3 regions of the Saccharopolyspora taberi genome follow, and region 1 is predicted to be linked to each of the others. Evidence: riboswitches for the same ligand, from Rfam matches in the RefSeq annotation. Region 1 holds a riboswitch; each other region holds the start of a gene.
The links. Region 1 has a riboswitch for thiamine pyrophosphate ahead of thiO (glycine oxidase ThiO). Riboswitches for the same ligand answer to the same signal wherever they lie in the genome.
Positions count from the first base shown of each region.

Region 2: another riboswitch for thiamine pyrophosphate. It lies ahead of thiD (bifunctional hydroxymethylpyrimidine kinase/phosphomethylpyrimidine kinase); the one in region 1 lies ahead of thiO (glycine oxidase ThiO).
Region 3: another riboswitch for thiamine pyrophosphate. It lies ahead of ABD691_RS27085 (thiamine ABC transporter substrate-binding protein); the one in region 1 lies ahead of thiO (glycine oxidase ThiO).

Region 1 is NZ_BAAAUX010000033.1:12,874-15,127, reverse strand. Features, by position in the region: gene thiG (thiazole synthase) at 1-172, opposite strand, end outside; gene thiS (sulfur carrier protein ThiS) at 174-374, opposite strand; gene thiO (glycine oxidase ThiO) at 371-1,486, opposite strand; TPP riboswitch at 1,478-1,585, opposite strand; gene thiE (thiamine phosphate synthase) at 1,672-2,254, shown strand, end outside.
Region 2 is NZ_BAAAUX010000043.1:22,364-24,617, forward strand. Features, by position in the region: gene ABD691_RS32655 (hypothetical protein) at 1-597, opposite strand, end outside; gene ABD691_RS32660 (hypothetical protein) at 665-1,060, opposite strand; TPP riboswitch at 1,158-1,256, shown strand; gene thiD (bifunctional hydroxymethylpyrimidine kinase/phosphomethylpyrimidine kinase) at 1,244-2,041, shown strand; gene tenA (thiaminase II) at 2,099-2,254, shown strand, end outside.
Region 3 is NZ_BAAAUX010000023.1:138,008-140,261, forward strand. Features, by position in the region: gene ABD691_RS27080 (ABC transporter permease) at 1-85, opposite strand, end outside; gene ABD691_RS27085 (thiamine ABC transporter substrate-binding protein) at 61-1,107, opposite strand; TPP riboswitch at 1,134-1,243, opposite strand; gene ABD691_RS27090 (4a-hydroxytetrahydrobiopterin dehydratase) at 1,298-1,597, shown strand; gene ABD691_RS27095 (FAD-dependent oxidoreductase) at 1,634-2,254, opposite strand, start outside.

The DNA.
Region 1 (2,254 bases):
CCAGCACGCCGGTGCCGCCACCGGCGTCGGCGCGGCGCATCGCGACCGTGGTCAGCTCGGTGCCGGAGGCGATCAGCGCACGTTCCAGCACCGCGAGGTTCGCCGCGCCGCCGGTGCCGGTGATCAGCCGGGAACCGAACTCGCGCCCTGCGATGATCAGCGGGTCGTCCATGTCAGCCTCCTTGGACCGCGGTGAGGACCTCGACGGTGGCGTCCGGGTGCAGCCCGGTCGCGGGCCAGGACGCCCGCGGCACCACCGAGCCGTCGACCGCGACGGCGATTCCCCGCTCCGGGAAGCCGAAATCCCGGAGCAGCACCTCCAGCGTGGTGTTCTCGGAGACCTGCTTCGGAGTTCCGTTGAGCACTACGTTCACTGTTGACCTCCGTTGTGGCGGCCGGGGTCGGCGGCCTTGACCTCGTCCTGCGGCGTCTCGCCGCGCAGCATCCCGAGCACGGCGTCGGCGGTGACCGGCGCGAGCAGGAAGCCGTTGCGGTGGTGGCCGGTGGCCGCGATGACGCCGGGCTCCAGCGGGCCCAGCAGCGGGAGGTTGTCGCCGGTGCCCGGCCGCAGGCCCGCGATGGCCTCGACCAGCTGGTACTCGGCGATCCCCGGCATCACCTGCTCGGCGTCGGCGATCAGGTCGCGCACCCCGCCGACCGTGACCTCGGTGTCGAAGCCGACCTCGTACTGGGTCGCGCCCAGCACCAGCCCGCCGTCGTCGCGCGGCACCAGGTAGACCTGCCTGCCGTGGACCGGCCCGCGCACAGTGCGGCTCGGCGGTGGCAGCGCGGTCGAACGCGCCCGCAACCGCAGGATCTCGCCCTTGACCGGGCGAACCGCACCGCGCAGCAGCGGGTGCAACTCCCCGGAGTGCGCCCCGGCCGCGATGACCGCGACATCGCACTCCAGAACGGAATCCTCCAGCTCGACCGCCCCGGCGCGCACCGCGCGTGCCCGCGCGAGGACGTGCTCCGCGCCCGCCGCCGTCGCCGCTGCTCGCAGCGCGGCCAGCGCGACGCGGTTGTCCACCGCGAGATCGCCCGGCACCTCCAGACCGCCGCGGACCGCGGGCCCCAGCGACGGCTCCAGCCGCCGCAGCTCGCGCCCGCTGTGCCTGGTCACCACCCGTCCCAGGGTCGCGAGGTAGTCGGCGAGGTTGTCCAGCTCGGCCCGGTCGGCGCTGTCGACGCCGACGACCAGCGTGCCCTCGGTGCGCAGCCCGGACGGCAGGCCGGACGCGCGTTCCAGCTCGGCCGCGAACTCCGGCCAGCGGCGCAGCGAGACCGCGCCGAGCTCCAGCAGGTCCTCCTCGCCGGGCCACGCCTCGGCGACCGGCGCCAGCATCCCGCCCGCCACGAAGGACGCACCGGACGCCGGTTCCGGATCGATCAGGCTCACGCGGTAACCCGCGGTGGCCGCCCGCCAGGCGACGGACGTGCCGATGACTCCGCCGCCCACGACGGCGACGCGCACAAGACCAGACAACTCCACGCTCCCTGCGCCGGCATGACCCGGATCAGGTTCGACGGTCGGGGCCTGCGCCCCCTCTCAGTCCGGCATCAGCGGACTCCCGTGCTCACCGCGATCCACCGTACCCGGCCGAGATCCGGCAGTCAGCAGCCGAGGCGAGATCTCCCGGCGGCTCCGGCGTCGGCGGTTACCCTTGGGGCATGCCCGGTTTGGACGGCTTCGGCATCCGCGCCCGCCTCGAAGAGGCCAGGCTCTACCTCTGCACCGACGCGCGCACCGAACGCGGCGACCTCGCCGAGTTCGCCGACGCGGCGCTCGACGGCGGGGTCGACATCATCCAGCTCCGCGACAAGGCGTCCGGCGGTGCACCGCTGGAAGCGCGCCACGAGCTGGCCGCACTGGAGGTGCTGGCCGAGGCGTGCCTCCGGCACGGCGCGCTGCTGGCGGTCAACGACCGCGCCGACGTCGCGCTGGCCGCCGAGGCCGACGTGCTGCACCTGGGCCAGGACGACCTGCCGGTGGAGCTGGCCCGCCGGATCGTCGGTGACCAGGTGGTGGTCGGCCGCTCCACGCACGACGTCGTCCAGGCCGACTCCGCGGCGACCGAGCCGGGCGTGGACTACTTCTGCACCGGGCCGGTGTGGACGACCCCGACGAAGCCGGGCCGGGAGGCGGCCGGGCTGGACCTGGTCCGGCACGCCGCCGAGCACCGGGGACACGGCAGGCCGTGGTTCGCCATCGGCGGCATCAGCATGGACAACCTCGACGAGGTGATCGCCGCGG
Region 2 (2,254 bases), on a different contig from region 1:
GCTGAAGGTCTGCGCGGCGTAGTCCGGGCCGCTGAGGTTGACCTCCAGCCGCGGGCCCGCCGGCGTGACGGTGATCCGGCCGCCGGGTACCGACAGCGGTTCGCCGTTGCTGATGACCGTGATGCTGCCGTTCGCCGGGTCCTCGGGGCGGACCGCCACGTGCGACAGCGCGACGTCGCGGCGGCCGGACTCGCCTGCCATGCCGATCACGTCGCGGCCGACGGGCTCGTCGCCGCCACCGGGGTTGAACACCGCGGCGCGCAGCTTGGCGCCCAGCCGGTAGGGCTGCCACGATCCGGCGCCGACCAGGTTGACCACGGCCGCCACCTCGCTGCCCGCCAGCAGCCGTTCGCTGCCCGAAGCGGCGGTGACCTCGACGGCCGCGACACCGCGTTCGGCGAGCAGTTCCCGCAGCGCTTTCGCGCGCTGCCTGCTCTTGCGGTCGAATCCGCGGGTGATGGCAACGGCCCCGGAGTTGGCCGCGGCTCCCGCCGCGGCGTCGGCGAGACCGGCCAGCGGGCCCCAGACTTCCGCGGGATCCGGCCGCTTGGCCCGGCGCGAACGGGCGTACTGGGTGGCTTCGGTCGTGGTGTCCATCGCCCCCACCCTATCGGCGGCTGAGGGTCGCCTCACCGGATGGTGACTGTGAGATCGCTCGCGGCGATCAGCTGTCCCAGACGCTGACCACGAGATCGGCGCTGCGCCGCAGCTGGTCGGCGACCTGCCGCTCGCATTCCGGGCAACGCTCGGTGATGGCGCGGCTGCGAGGTTCACGCGATGGGGGGTAGGTCTCGTAGGGGATCTTGACCGCCGCCGAGCACAGGGCGGGCACGACGTCGCCCGCCGGGCGGGCGCCGGGGCGGTCGGTCACGGCGTGCCTGATGCGCTGCCCGGGCGGGACGATCCACCACACCTGCTCGCGGTCGAACACGGTCGAACCCCCTCGGTCGATCCTCGTCTGCCCCAGGGACGGCGGTCCGGCGCGATCGGTTGCACGGGGACCGCGGATGCCGCCGGAATCCGGCTCGGCTTGGGCGATCCGGTCAGTTTCGTCGCGCATCTGCCTGATGTACATGACCCGGACGGGGGACACGGCGTTGGGCCGGAGCGGCGGAAGACGGGTGTGGTCCGGGGGCGCTGCCGGGTTGTAGGTTGGTCGCACTGACGCGGGGTGCCCGGGAGTGGTCCGGGCTGAGAACAGACCCGTTGAACCTGACCTAGCTCGCACTAGCGGAGGGACGTCATGATCGTCAACGTCGTGACCATCGCGGGTACCGACCCCAGCGGCGGCGCCGGCATCCAGGCCGACCTGAAGGCGTTCTCGGCGAACGGCGCCTACGGGATGTCGGTGATCACCGCGCTGGTCGCGCAGACCACCACCGGGGTCGCCGAGGTGCGCGAGGTGCCGCCGGAGTTCGTGACCGCCCAGCTCACCACGCTGCTCGACGACGTGCGGGTGGACGCGGTCAAGATCGGCATGCTGGCCAACGCCGGGGTGATCCGGGCCGTGGTCGCCGCGCTCGACCGGTACGCGCCGCCGCACGTCGTGCTGGACCCGGTCATGGTGGCCAAGAGCGGCGACCGGCTGCTCGCGCCGGAGGCGGTGGCGGTGCTGCGGGACGAGCTGCTGCCGCGGGTCGACCTGATCACCCCGAACCTGCCGGAGGCCGCGGATCTGCTGGGAGAGCGGGAGATCCGCCGCGCCGACGACATGCCCGCGCAGGCCGAGCGGCTGGCGGAGCTGGGCGCGAAGCAGGTCCTGCTCAAGGGCGGCCACCTCACCGGCGAGTCCAGTGTGGACCTGCTGTCCGGGGACGGGGTCTGCGAGTTCCTGCCCGGCGAACGCGTCGTCACCAACAACGACCACGGCACCGGCTGCACCCTGTCGGCCGCGATCGCGGCCCTGCGCCCGCAGCGCCCGGACTGGCCGACCGCGGTGCGGGAGGCCAAGCAGTACCTGACCGCCGCGCTGCGCGAATCGCACCGCCTCGACGTCGGTCACGGTCACGGCCCGGTGCACCACTTCCACCAGTGGTGGTGACGCGCCCGCGATGCCCCGGATCCGGCAAGCACTGCGTAGAGAGCGAGAGTTGATCCGATGAGCAAGCTCCCCGCCCCGCCCGCCGACGGCTTCTGCGCGCGCGCCTGGGCCCACACCGCCGAGCTCCAGCAGGCGATCGTCGAGCACCCGTTCAACGCCGCGCTCACCGACGGTTCGCTGGACCGCGAGCGGTTCGCCTTCTACATCGTCCAG
Region 3 (2,254 bases), on a different contig from region 1:
GGAACCCGAGCACCAGCGCGGCGGCGGCACCGACGGCCGCGCGGTGCCCGCTGCCGACGCTCAGCCCCGCACCACCGAGCGCCACTGCTCCACCCAACGGTCGCGGTTCTGCTGGACCTGCTCGGCAGGCAGTTCGGCGGGCCGCTCCGGCAGCGGCGCGCTGGTCTGCCAACCCGGCGGGAGCGGCACGTCGCGCACCGAGGGGTAGACGTACATCGTGTCCGCGACCTGCGCCTGGAACTCGGGCGACAGCAGGAAGTCGACCACCTTCCCCGCGGCCTCCGGGTCCTTCGCGCCGGTCAGCACGCCGGCGTACTCGACCTGGCGGTAGCAGGTGTCCAGCAGTGCCTTCGTGCGCGAGGTCCCGTCCGGGTTCGTCTCGGCCGCGGGCGAGGAGGCGTAGGACAGCACGATCGGCCGCGGCCCCCTGCCGGCCGAACCGGAGAAGTCCTGGTTGTACGCCTCCTCCCAGCCGGAGGAGACCTTGACGCCGTTGGCGGTCAGCTGCCGCCAGTAGTCCTGCCAGCCGTTCTCGCCGAACGCGGCGACGGTGTCGAGCAGGAACGCCAGCCCCGGCGAGGACGTGGCCGGATCCGGCACGGCGAACAGGTCCTTGTAGCGCGGGTCGGTCAGGTCGCGCAGCGTCGTCGGCTCCGGGAGGCCGTGCTGGGCGAACCAGCCGGTGTCGATGTTGACGCAGACGTCGGCGACGTCGACCGCGGTCAGCCGGTTCTCCGGTTCCAGCGCGTAGCGCTCGGGGCCCTGGCCCGCGTTCGGCGGCCGGTGCGGCTGGAGCACGCCCTCGCGCAGGGCGCGGGAGGCGAACGTCGAATCGATTCCGTAGGTGACGTCGCCGATCGGGTTCGCCCTGGTCAGCGCCAGCTTGTTGGTGAGCTCGCCCGCGTCACCGCTGTTGACGACCTGGAGCGTGATGCCGGTCGACTCCTTGAACTTCGCCAGCAGGCCCTCGTCCGCGACGAACGAGTCGTGCGCGACGAGCGTGACGGTGCGGGCGCCCTGCCCGGCACCCTGCGTTCCGGCCAGCGAGCACCCGGCGGTCAGCACGGCCAGCGCGGTCGCTCCGGCGAGCTGCAGCAAACGGTTCAACGATCCTCCCGATGTCCTGCCACGCAGCCGGCACCGAGGGGCCTCCCTGCGCCGGCATGACCCGGTTCAGGTTCGACGGTCGAGGGGCTCGCCCCCTCCTCTCAGCCCAGCGTGCTGGACTCCCGTGGCCCCGGAAGTGTACGTCAGGGGGACGCTCGCGCCGGGCGCGGCGAGGGCCCACCATGTGGGCATGACCGAACTTCTCACCGACACCCAGGTGTCCGAGGCGCTCCAGCACCTGCCGGAGTGGCAGCAGGACGGCCCGAAGCTGACCAGGACCATCGAGTTCGCCAGCTTTCCGCAGGCCATCCAGGCCGTGAACCGGATCGCCGAGATCGCCGAGAGCGAGAACCACCACCCCGACATGGACATCCGCTGGCGGAAGGTGACCTTCTGGTGCATCACCCACTCCGAGGGCGGCATCACCCAGAACGACGTCTCGCTGGCGCAGGAGATCGACTCGGTCGCCGACGCCTTCGCCAACGCCTGAGCAACCGGGCGGAACCGTCGCCGGCGGTTCCGCTCCTCAGGCCCCGAGCAGCTCGGCGATCTCGAAGGCGCAGCCCCAGGAGAGGCTGACCCCGCAGCCGGAGTGGCCGTAGTCGTGGATGATGCGCGCCCCGGCGAAGTCCTCCACCTCCAGCCGGACCGAGTCCCGGCCCGGGCGCAGGCCGATCAGCTCGTCGACGACCTCCGCACCGGCGAGCGCGGGCTCGATCTCGGCGCAGCGCCGCAGGATGCCCTCGCTCACCGTGCGCGACGGGACCAGGTTCCAGTCCTGCTCCACGGCGACCCCACCGAGGATGACGCGGTCACCGTGCGGCATGTACCCGGCGAACTCGCTGTTGGTGGTCAGCTCGATGAAGTACTCGTCGATCCCGGGGTTGGCCACGACCACGTGCTGCCCGCGCACCGGGTGCACCGCCGGATCGCCGACCAGCTCCCGGGCGCCGACGCCCGTGCAGTTGACCACCAGCGGCGAGTCCGCGGCGGCTTCGGCCAGGGTCGGGACCGGGCTCACCGCGATCTCGCCCCCGGCCGCCCGGAACCGGTCGACCAGGTAGTCGAGGTAGGCGGGCATGTCGATCAGCGGGACGGTCGCCCGGTAGCCGCTGACGAACCCCTCCGGGAGCTCGTCGGGCCGGCA